Regions from separate parts of the Pseudoalteromonas sp. NEC-BIFX-2020_015 genome, predicted to be linked through region 2. Evidence: predicted binding sites of a transcription regulator. Region 2 holds the regulator's gene; the other holds the start of a gene.
What was found. Region 2 encodes MetJ, which represses methionine synthesis genes. Its sites were predicted from a motif close to TAGACGTCTAGACGTCTA; they were not measured.
Positions count from the first base shown of each region.

Region 1 (8,161 bases), on a different contig from region 2:
GTAGGTCGTGCTTTAGCGCGTCAAGTAGTTAAGGGTTTAATAAATGATTTAATCACCGATTATGCACCATTGGTAGATAGTCGCAACACCTCAAACACCAGCAGCGTTTACAATGACCGAGTGCTTTGATTTGTTTGACTTATTTGCTCCATAAGCGGTAATTTAATAAACGAAAGTGTCTTGTAACAAAATTTATATACCACGCCTTCTTTCTCGACAAAAGAGGAACCCTTTTCAGTAAACTCAATTAATGCAGACAAGCCAAATAATTTAATAAAGCATACGTTATGAAAAAAAAAATCCAATGATGTTCATCATCGAAGAATACATTGTAAGATTGCTTTTCAGCTGGAAATTGCCAATATATTGTTTTATCAGGTTCTTGATTTTTTATAACCAAGCGAAGTTTATTTGCGATTGGATCATTGATATATTTTTCGTCGAAGTGGTATATCGCAAGTTCGTACGCAATTTTTGTGTAAAGCATTACCTGAGAAATAAAATCTAGAGAGATCTTACCTGCTATTTGAGGACTTTCTTTTTTCTTATGTCCTTTCTCTGCATTTTCGATTAGTTCACTTACTAGCTTAGATAACTTTTCTTTGTTTACTTCTTTTCCCTCAGTTTTAAAATGTCTCGATAACTTCTTTTCTAAATATTTTTCGGCTTTAGTCAGGTCGGATTTGTCAATTGACATTAATATTTCGACGCCACTTCCAGTGTTATTAATTTTGATATCTGGAATGAGATACAGGTCTCCTGTTTGGAATAATCTGAAATTTCCCAATATCAACATCCTCATAGACTCCAGAAAATGGTGTTGATAAATTCCCCTATTTACCTTCGATATTATGAAGAAAACGAGGAAGTTTATAGAAAAGGCTGTTAGCTAATTTCCCTTCAAACCCCGCTCCCATTTTACTATTACAAACTTTACAAACATTCTTTACTTTGAGTGAACCACCAATGAATTCTGGAACGATATGTTCATCTGTTAATGAATTCAGTTCTGATATTGGGTTTTCACCCTTGCAAATTATGCATGTTGTCATTTGATATTCCTTGAGCCTAACATTTTTATAGTACGATCACCGCGCATATTCCTGCTGGCTTAACGCTCATTTTTCTAATTTATATACTTTTAACAAATTACCTAAGGTATTACTATCAAAAAGCTTTTATTCTGCTTAGGTCAAGATCCTGAGTTTCGATCCGCTCTACCAGACCTACGCGCTACAAAAACAGCGTGCAAAACAAGTTTCACGCTAACAAGAATTAAAAAATAAACGAGAATATAGTGTAAAGAATAACAGGGGGCTGAAGCGTCAATATAATCGGGGCTAAAGCACCCTCCTACGGCTTTTCATTGGCACTGTGCCTCGGATTATTTTTATCTGACGGCTGGCGGCTGAAAGCTAACAGCTCCATACAAAAAAGCCCGCGCTGCGTAAACACAGTGCGGGCTTTTAAATTTTAGCCGTAAAAATTAAAACAATTCGTTTGCTTTGCTTACGATGTTTTCTACCGTGAAGCCAAAGTGCTCAAACAGCTCGTTAGCTGGGGCTGATTCACCAAAGGTGGTCATACCCACTACTGCGCCATTTAGGCCTACGTACTTGTACCAGTAATCAGCAATACCCGCCTCTACTGCTACGCGGCGTGAAACTGCAGCCGGTAATACGCTTTCTTTATAAGCGGCGTCTTGTGCATCAAACACGTCAGTCGATGGCATTGATACAACGCGTACTTTTTTACCTTGCTTACGTAATTCAGCCGCTGAGTCTTGTGCTAATTGCACTTCAGAACCAGTCGCGATAAAGATAAGCTCAGGCTCGCCATCACAGCTAAGTACATAACCACCTTTTTTCACGTCACTTAATTGCTGCGCTGAGCGTGTTTGCTGAGCAAGGCCTTGGCGAGTAAAAATAAGTGAGGTTGGACCGTCTTTACGTTCAATCGCTTGTTGCCATGCAATTGCAGATTCAACTTGGTCACATGGGCGCCAGTTAACTAGGTTAGGCGTTAAACGCATACTCGCAATTTGCTCAACTGGTTGGTGAGTTGGACCATCTTCACCTAAACCGATTGAATCGTGCGTGTATACAAATATGCTTGGCACTTTCATCAGCGCGGCCATACGTACTGCGTTACGTGCGTATTCCATAAACATTAAGAAAGTAGCACCGTAAGGAATAAAACCTTTATGTAGTGCAATACCATTCATAATGGCTGACATACCAAATTCACGTACACCGTAGTAAATGTAGTTACCACTGGCGTCATTGGCTTCAAGGCCTTTAGAGCCTTTCCAAATTGTTAGGTTTGAACCTGCCAAGTCAGCAGAGCCGCCCATAAATTCTGGTAATAGAGGACCAAATGCATTGAGTGCATCTTGCGACGCTTTACGTGATGCAGGATTTGCTGGGTTTGCATCAAGCTGTTCAATGTAGGCTTGTGACTTTTCAGCCCAATCAGCTGGCAGTTCACTACGAGTACGACGTTTAAACTCAGCAGCAAGCTCTGGGTGTGCGCTTGCATACGCTGCAAATTTTTCATCCCAGCTTGCTTCTAGTTGCTTGCCTTTTTCTTTGCCATCCCACTCACTGTAAATATCAGCTGGGATTTCAAATGCTTCACCAGTCCAACCAAGGAACTCGCGCGCGGCTTTGATCTCGTCTTCACCTAGTGGTGCGCCGTGACAATCATGGCTACCTGATTTATTAGGTGAACCGTAACCAATCACTGTTTTACAACAAATCAGTGTTGGTTTATCAGTGATGCTACGCGCTTCTTCGATTGCTGCGCGAATAGCATCTGAGTCATGGCCATCAACGCCGCTCACGACATGCCAGCCGTAGGCTTTAAAGCGTGCTGGGGTGTCGTCGCTAAACCAACCTTCAACTTCGCCATCAATTGAAATACCGTTGTCATCCCAAAATGCTACTAACTTACCAAGGCCTAATGTACCAGCAAGTGAACATGCTTCATGAGAAATACCTTCCATTAAGCAGCCATCGCCTAGGAATGTATAGGTATGGTGATCAACAATATCGTGACCTTCGCGGTTAAATTGGGCAGCGAGTGCTTTTTCTGCAATCGCCATACCTACCGCGTTTGTGATCCCTTGACCAAGTGGGCCCGTAGTGGTTTCGATACCTGGCGCATAACCGTATTCTGGATGCCCTGGTGTTTTAGAATGCATTTGACGGAAGTTTTTAATTTCGTCAATTGGTAAATCATAACCACTTAAATGCAATAGAGAATAAATAAGCATTGAACCGTGGCCATTGGAAAGTATAAATCGATCTCTGTCTACCCACTCTGGATTTGTTGGATTGTGGTTTAGATAATCGCGCCATAGTACTTCTGCGATATCAGCCATGCCCATAGGGGCTCCAGGGTGACCAGATTTGGCCTGTTGTACTGCGTCCATTGATAAGACGCGAATAGCATTTGCAAGTTCTTTGCGAGACGGCATGAATTCTCCTACCTTTACTGTATTTGCGCTGATTTGTGTGTATGTAACTTTGAACGCCCATTCTTACTTATTCTGGGTGCTGTGTGCAATTAAAAATCCCTATAAATTATAGGTACAAAGGAGTTTTATTCAGAACTAAAAGTTATTAGTAATTTTTTTTAGACGTCTAGGCGTAAAAATACTATGCAACTATCGTTGTTTTAGATAAAATACGCCCCTTAATTTTTTAGCGCTCTTACCGACGTTTGTGAAGCGCAATATTTGTGAGCACAAAGACAATGGCAAAACATTTATTTACTTCTGAATCAGTTTCTGAAGGTCATCCGGATAAAATTGCGGATCAAATCTCTGACGCGGTACTTGATGCCATCTTAGAGCAAGATTCTCATGCACGTGTTGCGTGTGAAACTTACGTAAAGACTGGTATGGTTATGGTTGGTGGTGAAATCACTACTAGCGCATGGGTTGATATTGAAGAAATCACCCGTAAAACTGTACGTGAAATTGGCTACACTCATTCTGATATGGGTTTTGACGCTGATTCGTGTGCAATTTTAAACACTATCGGTAAGCAATCTCCTGATATCAACCAAGGTGTTGACCGTACAAGCCCTGAAGAACAAGGCGCTGGCGACCAAGGCCTAATGTTTGGTTACGCATGTAACGAAACAGAAGTACTTATGCCTGCACCAATCACTTACTCACACCGTTTAGTACAGCGCCAAGCGCAAGTACGTAAAAGCGGCGAGCTTAACTGGTTACGTCCAGATGCAAAATCTCAAGTTACTTTTGCATACGAAAATGGCAAACCTGTAGGCATTGATGCCGTTGTTCTTTCTACTCAGCACAGTGAAGATATTTCACAAAAAGATTTAGTAGAAGCGGTGATGGAAACTATCATCAAGCCAGTACTACCTGCTGAACTAATTACAAGTGCAACTAAGTTCTTTATCAACCCTACTGGCCGTTTTGTTATCGGTGGACCAATGGGCGACTGTGGTCTTACAGGCCGTAAAATCATCGTTGACACCTACGGCGGCATGGCTCGTCACGGCGGCGGTGCATTTTCTGGTAAAGATCCATCAAAAGTTGACCGTAGCGCGGCATACGCTGCACGCTACGTTGCTAAAAACATTGTTGCTGCTGGTCTTGCTGACAAGTGTGAGCTACAAGTGTCTTACGCAATTGGTGTTGCAGAGCCTACGTCTATCAGTGTTGAAACGTTTGGTACAAGTAAGCTTGAAGAGTCACGTTTAATCGAACTTATTCGTGAACATTTTGACCTACGCCCTTACGGCTTAATTCAAATGCTTGATCTTGAGCGCCCTATTTATCTACCAACAGCGGCTTACGGCCACTTTGGTCGTGATGAATTCCCATGGGAACGCACAGATAAAGCAGACGCACTTCGCGCAGCAGCTGGCCTATAATTTCAGCCTCTGTATGAATAAAAAAAGCGCCTTCTGGCGCTTTTTTTATACTCGTAAACTCTATCCATTTGTACTTAATGACTTTGACTATAATTTCATGGTAATAAAATTAATCTGATAAATAATTTAAATTTTTTATGCTGCTTTGGCGGTGCACTCACCGATTTTGCTAACGGTGTTATTGGTCTGAAAATCTTTGCTTAATAACTTTTTCTCTAGCGTGAGCATAGTTAAAAGAGCACTTTTAAGGCCAACCTTATTACTTATCCAATGCGGTATAGCGCCACCGGGATCTGCATATATTTCATGAACAATCGTTAATTGTGGCAACCCTTGAACTACTTTTTCGCTTAAAAGCCAACTACCTTCTATTTCAGTAATGCGGATCATATTAGGCTGTTCATCAAAGTAATCCGGATATGCCGAAATTTTCAGCTCAGTGTCCGTATTGTTTAATCGCTTATAACAAGAATAACTCACCATATCGCGATCTGAGACAGGCCATGGTGAGTCTAATTGAGTGTACACGACAGTTTCTGAGGGGCTTAATCTTGCTAAAATTTTGACACTCTTAACATTTTCAATCCATTGCGGCGCATTCTCTGCATCACTAAGTAACGCCATAAAATCACCAGCATTCGTGTTACTAACAGTCACTGTACCGCGTACTTCAAAAATACCATTATCATGTTTTTTGTAGTGAATGCTAACACCATTCTGATGCTTCCATAATTGCCATGATTTTACTTCGGCCACTGCACTCTCACTGCAAAACAGCGCAATAAATAATAATTTTTGCCACATACACTATCCCTATGCACTCGCTAAATATGGTTATAACCAATAAGGTGAAATTTTATATGAAGCTAATCGACTTTGTTCCATTGCGCTTACTAGATATTCCGATTTTTTCTCAAGCCAGTTTTGAATTTTTGCAAGTTCGTCATCATCTTGCCCTGCACATAACTGCTTTAAATACTCAAGCGTACTGAGTTCATACATACCATGAGAAATATCAAGCCAAGGAATGCGGAACTCATTGCGATCGTCTTTTTCAAACAAAGAGCCAAGGCAATTACCACTGAGCAAACTGTTTTCTAAGCGAGTGCGTAAATTTAAATAATCTTTAAAAGTCAGTGTTTTTTGTTCTGGCAGTAATTGGTGTAGGTCTTTCCAATCTTTATCAAATAATCGAGGCGCAATATCAGCAACGGGCTGCTCTGCGGCTTGAAATTGTGTTTGCCCCCAACTCTTTCGCCATTGCTTATCAACCAACCATGTTGTTAGTGATAACAATAAGCGGTTGTAGCGTGCACTGTGAAACAGTCGATTAATATCTTCAATGCTAGGTTGCAGCTCTTTTAAGTCATTTATGACTTGTGTTAGTTCTGGCGCGCTGTTAATTTTTTTATAATAGGCATGACGTTTAGAGGTATATGTTTTTAATTGAATTGCATTCTCTACCCACGCTAACTCACTTAGGAGCCATTTAAGCTCTGTTCGTAATCGTTCCGTGGTGTTTTTATCTACAATATCATCAAATAACCAGAAGGTATGACGTATCAAGCTAATGCCGTCAGTCACACGTTTGAGGGTTTTTAAACTTGGTTTGTCAAAATAGCATTGCTCATGCTTTTGTACAAAACGAATGCCAAAACTTATAGCCTCAATGAGAGCTTGCTCTTGTGTTGCATTATTAGGCAAAGAAACAAAACCAATTGATTTACTCGGCTTAAGTGGTTTTTCATCCGCAAGGCGATAGCCCCGTGCCGCTTTTGAGTATAACCCTAAACGAATATTACTTTGTCCAACTAGTATATCGGCTAAAGTAAACAATTCATTGCGGCTTCCTTCTACAAGCTCTATCTCAAGCTCACAGATCGGTTCTACCTTCGCAGATGCTGCTACTTCGCCTTTATCTAGGACGACCTCAATTTTAGCGCCACTGTTTGTTTCTATTAACCACGTGCGGCGAATAAAGTTAGTACTAAAAATAGGATAAAGGTTTTGTGCAATTACATTTACTTGCATACCATGCGGCCAAATATTAGCATCGAATGCACTTAAATCTGGACGAGAACCGTCCAAAGGTAAATTGTACTCTGGACGTTGATGCAAACCGCCCATAACTTCACCTGCGAGCTTAATTGTCTGCTCACATTGATTGTCAGCACAACGTGTTCGAAAGCCTATATCTAATGCCCTAAGCTCACGGCTCGGCGTGTCAAAGTAAGCATTTTGCAAACTACGAGATGGCTTATTGGTAACGGTTTTAGCAAATTGAGTAATTAACGCGGGGATCAGTGGAATAACGGCATCTGACACCAAAAACTTCAGTTCTATCTCAGTATCCATTAGGCTTGAGGATTACCTTTAAAATAAATAAGAGCTCAAAATAAACAAAGCAGCCCAACATTGCAAATATTTTAGCTGATTGAGCCTTTATGCTCACATACACGATTACAATATCAGCCTTGCTATTAGAGCGTTAAATCCATACTATCTCACTACTTAACTATGAAAAACACTATTGCCGTAGCAGTCACGGTTACATTAACAAGGTAGATTGATGTTAAAACATTCTTTATTAGCGTTGCTGCTTGCAACTGCTACATTTATGAGCCACGCAGAGCAGGCCGATGAAAAAACCGCTTATATAGTTGATAACCTTTATACATTTATGCATTCAGGTTCGAGTAAAAATTACCGTATTATTGGCTCTGTTGATGCTGGTACTAAGCTAACTCTTACTTCATCTGAAGAAAATGGTTTTTTTAAAGTAATCGATGATAAAGAACGTGAAGGTTGGGTTGAAGCCAAATTCATTTCTCAAACAGCTGGTATCCATCAACAATATCGTACTTTGAGCTCTGAAATGACATCAATGCAAGAGCAACTTCGTCAAGCTCAAATTGAATTACCTCAGCTTCAAGAACAAAACCAAACGCTGACAGACCAAAATAATGTTCTTTCTGAGCAAATAATTAAACTTAAAAGCACCTTAGAAGCTGAGCGCACCCAAAAACAGCAAGCAGGCGCGAAAGAAAAACGTCAGCTACTAACTTACGGCGGTGCAATTGCATTCATCGGTTTATTTTTAGGCATTATTCTTACTATCGTATTATCGCGTCGTAAGCGCTATGACGGCTGGGCGTAAGCGTTAAATAATATATTAGATATAAAAAAAGCACCCTTGGGTGCTTTTTTTATGTGCGATGTAATTAATATTACGCGGGATAACCCCCCGCCTACA
Region 1 is NZ_JABCJL010000002.1:225,026-233,186, forward strand. Features, by position in the region: gene HH219_RS02525 (hypothetical protein) at 1-129, shown strand, start outside; gene HH219_RS02530 (hypothetical protein) at 248-787, opposite strand; gene HH219_RS02535 (HNH endonuclease) at 834-1,052, opposite strand; gene tkt (transketolase) at 1,487-3,478, opposite strand; gene metK (methionine adenosyltransferase) at 3,757-4,908, shown strand; gene HH219_RS02550 (START domain-containing protein) at 5,044-5,712, opposite strand; gene HH219_RS02555 (CYTH and CHAD domain-containing protein) at 5,743-7,263, opposite strand; gene HH219_RS02560 (TIGR04211 family SH3 domain-containing protein) at 7,478-8,065, shown strand.
Region 1: metK (methionine adenosyltransferase) is a predicted target of MetJ. The motif match lies at 3,638-3,655, and genes of this name have one in related genera.

Region 2 (8,161 bases):
CCACCAATGACGACTTTATCGCCGCGACGTACACTTACAATAGTGGTCATGTTATTCCTCATCATCGAGCCGCAGGGGCGACTCGTTAAAAGCGATTGATGATGAGTTAATATGGGTTAATGGGCTAAATTCAAGTCCAAAGCCAAATTCCGCAGCCAGTTATTTTGCTACGCTTGAGTTTGTTTTTATCGCTTTCAGCTAAGCGCTTGGTTTTATAGGGGCCTAAACGTACTTTATACCAAATACCATTGGTGCCAGTGGTTTCACGTATCTCAGCAATTAAACCAGCAAAGGCAATTTTAGCTTTGAGGGTTTCAGCTTGACCATGGGTTCTAAAAGATCCGCATTGCATGACATAAGGACCTTTTTGCTCAAGCTCTTTTACTTCAACTTGAATTTCGTGTTCTTTTATTTCTTTAATAAACTCAGGGGGACGCGGTTTTGCGGGCTCAACTTTTACTGTGGGTTGCGTTGGATTTGCCTGCTGCTCTACAAGTTTTGGATCTGCATTATTTTTTACGTACCACAGGCCAAAACTAAAACCACCAACAAGAAGCATAGTTAGCAATACTAACAATACTGGAAATGGCTTTTTTGGTGGGGCTTGTTTTTTACTGGAACGTTTGCCTGGTTCTTTATTGATAAAATCGTGTCGTGCCATGGCTTTTTGTTTCTTACCTTAAATCATATCTATTGGGTCTACATCTAAGCTCCAGCGCACCTTCTGTGCTAATTTACTGGTGCTTAAATAATCGACCATCTGCGCGAGATATTGGTGTAAAAGAGGGCGATCGTGCGCTTGAATGTGTAATTGAAAACGATACTTACCTGCTACTCGCTCTAATGGAGCAGGAATTGGACCTAGCAATTGTATACCAGTTAGACCATGCACTGGAACTAAATCTGTTAAAAAATCGACGACTTGTTTTATGCTGTGTCCTTCTGCTCGCACAATTGCCATGTTGGTAATGGGGGGCAATAGTGCGTCCTCACGTTCTTGTATCGCAAAGCGGGCAAAATCTTGATAACCATTGTTTACCAAATCTTGTAATAGTGGGTGTTCAGGAAAATGAGTTTGTAGCAATACTTGCCCAGGCTCCCCGCTGCGTCCAGCTCGCCCAGCTACTTGGGTAACTAGCTGTGCCAAATGTTCTGTAGCACGAAAATCACAGGAATATAAACCGCTGTCTACGTCTAAAATCAGCACTAAGCTTACATCCGGGAAATGATGCCCTTTAGCGAGCATTTGTGTACCAACCAAGATGCGTGAGCCGCCTAAGTTAATTTCATCAAGGGCTTTTTCTAGGCTGCCTTTTCGCCGTGTTGAATCGCGATCGATGCGGCTTATCGGTGTGTCTGGAAATTCACCTGTTAAAAATTCTTCAATTTGTTCAGTGCCTTTACCGTTAGGGAATATTTGTGTACTCCCGCAATCAGGGCATTGATGGGGTACTGGGTGTTGTTCACCGCAGTGGTGGCAAATCATCTGACCAATTGCTTTATGAAAGGTTGCGCTAGTGCTACAGCGCGTGCACTCACTTAACCAGCCACATTCATGGCAGATTAGCGTGGGCGAAAAACCACGGCGATTTAAAAAAACCATGACTTGTTTGTTGCGCTTTAAGTGTTGGCGAATGGTTGCAAGGCTTGCATGTGCAATGCCTGCTTGATCTGGTTGGCCTTTCATATCAAGCAATTGAAATTTATTGTCGGTACTGGTTTGCGCGCGCTGAGTAAGGCTTAGTAATTGATATTTATTATTAATCGCTTTATGCAATGTTTCTAGAGCTGGCGTAGCAGAGCCGAGTATGAGCGGTATCTTATGCTGGAAAGCGCGATACGCAGCTAAATCGCGAGCGTGATAGCGTAAGGTATCTTGTTGCTTGAAAGAGCTATCATGTTCTTCATCAACAATGATCATCCCAAGTTTTAAAAAAGGCAAAAAAATGCTCGAACGAGTACCAATTACGATTGCGCAGCTGGCTTTTTCACAAAATCGCCAGGTTTGCAGGCGTTCGTTATCGGTTAATGCTGAGTGCCATAGCATAATAGGCGTGTCGGGAAAACGACGGCGAAACCGGTTGACTGTTTGTGGTGTTAGGCCAATTTCAGGCACTAATACGAGTGCTTGTTCTGCGCGTTTTAACACCTCTTCAAGGCACTGTAGGTAAACCTCTGTTTTCCCGCTGCCGGTCACGCCTTCAAGTAAAAAACTATTAAAGCCAGTGCTTTGATTTATTGCTGTGCAGGCGACTGCTTGTTCTTTATTCAGCGTTGGTTTAGTACCGACTGTTGGTGCTTGCTGCTGCCACAAGTTGTCGTGCTCAATGCTTTGATTAATGAGCTCTTTGCTGATCAGACTATCAATGGTTTTTTTATTAAACCCTAACGCTTTTAATTCTGTTAAGGATGATTTACCTGATTGCGCTAATTGTTTAAGTAAATTTAATTGGCTTTTTGCTTTTAACGAAGGAAGTTTGGCGCCTTTTTCAGTTAACGCGACCATAGAAATACTCGTTTTATCAGGGCAATGGCCTTGGCGTAGTGCACTTGGCAACGCTATATGGATTGTTTCACCTAGTGGGTAGCAATAATAACGAGCAGTAAATCGTAATAGATCTAGGTGGCTTGTGGTTAATATTGGCGCGTCGTCAATAACTTCAAAAATACTTTTTATTTTATTTAAAGGCACCTCGGTTGTGTCTTTAAGTGCTAAAACCACCGCAACCTTTCGTTGATTACCAAAAGGGACTAATACGCGTGAGCCAACATGTAGCTGTGAATTCAACCCATCAAGTTGCTCAGGTAGGCGATAATCAAAGGTGCGATGTAATGGCACCTTTATAGCAACTTCAACAAAACTCATAACAACTCAAATAAAAGCAAGTAAGAGTGATAATGTACTAAAATTGCAGAAAAAAGCCTACCAGCAAATAGGCTGTTTATTTTTTTTGTTTATATTATTAGCAAATAATGTATTTAAAGCTTGTCGTAGGCAGGGTTGTTGCTTAGAATACGCGTCCTAATTATTTTGATTTTAACGACGTATGGTGCCAGACTTCGGGTTTGGAGAGCGATGCGGCCTTAACTAGAGGTTTCTATGAAAGAAGGTATTCACCCTAAGTACGAAGTAATTTCAGCATCTTGTTCATGCGGAAATAAGTTCGAAACTCGTTCTACTTTGTGTAAAGACATTCACCTAGACGTATGTTCTGCGTGTCACCCGTTTTACACTGGTAAGCAAAAGATTTTAGACACTGGTGGCCGTGTTGATCGCTTTAACAAGCGTTTCGGTGCACTTAGCAGCAAGTAATTATTGCTGTTGTGTCGGAAAAAGCACCTTAGGGTGCTTTTTTTATGCCTGCAATTTAATTAAAACTGGTTAGGGCGTGTGACCTTTCGTGATTAATTTTGCAGCATGTTTGGTATTTAAGCAAGGCAGCGCCTATGCAGTGTGGTGTTCCCCATAAATAGGCGATAACGCAGTATAAATGCCAAACATGCGCTGCCTAAAGAGTTATTCCTTGGGGCGATTAACTCTTTGTTACCTACATGGAGGTAGGCAAGGGGCGTGAGCAGGACGCGGAAGCTTTGCTCGGTTTTTACTTAGCCCACTCGATTCCAAACCTCGCGCCGCGATTAAATCGCCCCTAGATTGAACAAATTTCAATCCACAAAGGACAACACGCCCAAGTATCAGCGGTTAAATTCACCCTTTTTTACCCCTGCCTAAAGTAACCATCATTTTTAGTTTTTATAGTGACTATAGCCACTAAATAACAGACAAACAGTTAGATTTTAACTATATTCAGTAATATATTTTGTTTAATTAATTGATGTTATGTTGATAAAAAGTCATTTAATGAGCCTAAATGACGCTAACGTCGTATATTTATATCTTTTATAGGGAATGTGTATTTTAGGTGTAATAAAGTACTATTTAGATGATTTTAGAACAGGTTTTTTGATGCTTTCTTGGCGTGTTATTGCTGGATTTTGAGGTTTTTTTACAAAACTGGTCGATAAAACGCATAAAATTAACAGATCTAGCTTATAACAGGATAGACCTGATATTGCTTGAATTTAATTATAATATAGGTATCGTTCCAAGATACAGACTATAGAATAGAACTGCTTACTCTCACTTTTAACTTACTTGCAGGATAAAATCGCGTTATGTCAGACTTTCGTGAACAAGCTTTACATTACCATTCGCACCCCGTTCCAGGAAAAATCAGTGTTGAGCTTACTAAGCCAGCCGAAACCGTACAAGATCTCGCTCTAGCTTATAGCCCTGGTGTGGCTGAGCCTGTGCGTGAAATTGCCGCAGATCCAGCTAATGCTTATAAATATACTGGCAAAGGTAATATGGTTGCAGTAATTACCAATGGTACTGCTATTTTAGGCCTAGGTAATTTAGGACCTCTTGCTTCAAAACCAGTTATGGAAGGCAAAGCTTTGTTGTTTAAACGCTTTGCTGGCCTTGACTCAATTGATATTGAAGTAAAACACACAACCACAGAAGATTTCATCAATACCGTTGCAAATATTGCTGATACTTTTGGTGGTATCAACCTAGAAGATATTAAAGCCCCAGAGTGTTTTGAAATTGAAAAAGCATTGATTGAGCGCTGTAGTATTCCAGTGTTTCATGATGATCAACACGGTACAGCTATTGTAACTGCTGCGGGTATGATTAACGCACTTGAAGTGCAGGGTAAAAGCATTGAAGATGCGATTATCGTTTGTTTAGGTGCCGGTGCGGCCGCTGTTGCATGTATGGAGCTATTAATTAAGTGTGGCGCATTGCGTGAGCACATTTATATGCTTGATCGTAAAGGTGTTATTCATACGCGTCGTGATGACTTAAATGAATATAAACAGTTGTTTGCTAACAATACAGATAAGCGCACTTTGCAAGATGTTATTGCTGATGCTGATGTATTTGTTGGTGTATCAGGACCGAACCTGCTTGCACCGGAAGATCTTAAGCTGATGGCTGATAGGCCAGTTGTTTTTGCATGTTCAAACCCAGATCCAGAAATTGCACCTGCGCTTGCTCATGGTGCGCGCGATGATTTGATTATGGCAACGGGTCGTTCTGATTATCCAAATCAAGTAAATAACGTGTTGTGTTTCCCGTTTATTTTTCGTGGTGCATTAGACGTACGTGCGAGCAAAATAAATGATGAAATGAAAATTGCCGCAGTTGAGGCAATTCGCAGTATTACTAAAGAGCCAGTGCCTGCTGAAGTATTAAAAGCAGCAGGTGTTGATAAACTTGAATTTGGACCACAGTATATTATCCCTAAACCAATGGACCCGCGTTTATTACCGCGCATTGCAAAAGCAGTGGCGCAAGCGGCTATTGATTCAGGTGTTGCACAAATTGATATGCCTGAAAACTATATGGCGTAATAGGCACTATTTGGCAATAAAAAACCTCAATTCACTGAATTGAGGTTTTTTTGTATCCAAATCATTGCCTGAAACAGGTGCACGTTATTTACAGGTGAAGATCAGTCTTCATTCAGGATAGGCACTTCTAAACCCATCTCTTGCATAATCTTTTTAACTTCTTCTGGTACTTTTTCTGGATTATCTTTACGTAAGTCTTCATCGTTTGGCAATGGTTGGCCAGTAAATGCGTGTAAAAATGCTTCGCAAAGTAATTCACTATTTGTTGCATGTCTAAGGTTATTAATTTGACGGCGAGTACGCTCATCAGTTAAAACCTTTAATACATTTAACGGGATCGAAACGGTGATCTTCTTAACTTGTTCTGATTTTTTCCCGTGTTCTGCATATGGGTGAATATATTCACCATTCCATTTAGCCATAAGATGTATCGTTGCCTCAGGTTGTTAATTGTTTGCGCGACCATTTTGTAGCGCAAAGATGCGGAAATTCTATCGTTTTAAAAAAGATAGTCAAATACTAGTTATTTAGCCATCTAGGGGTATAAATGTTTTGACTTCTTAAATTTGATCATCTAACCTTTTAGACGTCTAAACATCCAGTTAATATAGGTGACGGTATGAGCAAAAAAAATAAAGCGACAATCGCAGTACGTAATGGCATTGATGCTGATAAACATCACGGTGCTGTTGTGCCTCCTATCCACCTATCGACCACCTATTCATTTGCCGATTTTGATACTAAGCGCGAATATGATTATGGCCGTAGCGGTAATCCTAATCGTGATTTACTTGGCGAAACACTCGCAAAGCTTGAAGGCGGTGCCAAAGGCATTATAACTGCTACCGGCATGGCGGCAGTGCATTTAGCAACACAACTACTAAATAGTGATGATACGTTAGTCATTCCACATGATTGTTATGGCGGCAGCTACCGTTTGTTTACTTCGCTTGAAAAGCGCGGCTTATTAAAATTAGTGGTTCTAGATTTAACAAACGCTGAAAACCATCAAAAAATACTTGAGATTAAACCTAAGCTAATTTGGATTGAAACACCAAGCAACCCAATTTTACGTTTAACTGATATTAAAGCGATTACGACAATTGCAAAGCAGTGCGGCGCTTTAGTTGGCGCAGATAACACGTTTTTATCACCGGCCTTACAAAATCCAATTGAATTTGGTGTTGATATTGTTGTGCATTCAACCACTAAATATATTAATGGCCACTCCGATGTTGTTGGCGGCGCTGTCATTGCAGCAACACAAGAGCTGGGTGACGAGCTTGCTTGGTGGGCAAATAATATTGGTATTACAGGTGCACCATTTGATAGTTATTTAACATTACGTGGCCTGCGGACTTTAAATGTACGTTTACGTCAGCACCAAGAAAATGCCTTTATCATTGCGCAATATTTAGAAAGTTCACCCTATGTGAGCCAAGTATATTACCCAGGTTTAGAATCTCATCCACAACATCAGTTAGCAAAACAACAACAACGTGGTTTTGGTGGCATGGTAAGTTTTGATATTGCTGGTGATGTAAATGATGCAGCAGCATTTTTAACGAGCCTAGAAGAATTCAGTTTAGCGGAATCGTTAGGCGGTGTAGAAAGCCTAATATGTCACCCTGCAACGATGACTCATGCTGGTATGGATGCAACAGCTCGCTTAGAGGCGGGTGTGGGTGATACGTTGATCAGAATTTCGGTGGGTATTGAAGATGTAAAAGACTTAGTTGCTGATTTAGAACGTGTGTTTAACAAAGTTAAGCCAGGCCAAGGTAATTGTAGTTCGACGACTACTAAGAGTAACTCGACGCAGCAAAGTACAGAGCAAACAAATTCATTCAAATTAACGCCTGCACATACGGCTTTGTGGTAATAGAAAATGGTAAATATAGTTCATAAATTTGGCGGTTCAAGCTTAAGCTCCGCGGAGCGTTATCAAGCCGTAGCAAATATTATTTTAGCACACACCGAAGCAGGTGACTGTGTCGTTGTGTCGGCAGCAGGTAAAACAACCAATACGTTGGTTAAGTTATGGCAAAGTTATCAGCAAGGTGATCAACAAGCCGTAAGTGATATTTTATTACAGCTTGATAATCATCAGCGTACTTTGATTGAGCAGCTATTAAGCCCAACAGCGCAATACGACGCAATTGATGTGTTAAAGCAAGAGTTAGCCTTAATAGCACTGCAAGCTCAACAGCAAAGCTTACAGGAAGCTTCATTGCTTGCTCACGGTGAAGTATGGTCAGCCCGTTTATTGGCTGCTTATTTACAGCAACTAGGACTTGAGGCGAAAGATATTGATGCGCGCCAGTTATTTACACTTAATGACGGGCAGTTGCTGCACCAAAAAAATCAACAAGCATGTGCAGACTTGGTTTCGGCTAACTGTATTAATGTTGTAACCGGTTTTATTGCGTCAGATTGTCAGGGCAATACGATTACTCTCGGGCGCAATGGCAGTGATTACAGTGCCACTTTATTAGGGAGTTACTGTCATGCTAATCAGGTGTCAATTTGGACCGACACGCAAGGTGTATTTAGTACTGATCCGCGTAAAGTTAAAAAAGCGCTTAAGTATTCTAAGGTCTGTCGTGGTCAAGCTAATTTACTTGCGCGTTTAGGTAACCCTGTTTTACATGCTAAGACGTTATCACCTTTGAAAAATACCGACATAAAACTAGTGGTACGCAGTAGTTATGATACGGATGCCAGTGCCACAGAAATTGTTAAA
Region 2 is NZ_JABCJL010000005.1:96,604-104,764, forward strand. Features, by position in the region: gene hslV (ATP-dependent protease subunit HslV) at 1-50, opposite strand, end outside; gene HH219_RS05390 (SPOR domain-containing protein) at 131-661, opposite strand; gene priA (primosomal protein N') at 680-2,866, opposite strand; gene rpmE (50S ribosomal protein L31) at 3,101-3,313, shown strand; gene HH219_RS05405 (malic enzyme-like NAD(P)-binding protein) at 4,177-5,418, shown strand; gene metJ (met regulon transcriptional regulator MetJ) at 5,520-5,840, opposite strand; gene metB (cystathionine gamma-synthase) at 6,038-7,300, shown strand; gene metL (bifunctional aspartate kinase/homoserine dehydrogenase II) at 7,307-8,161, shown strand, end outside.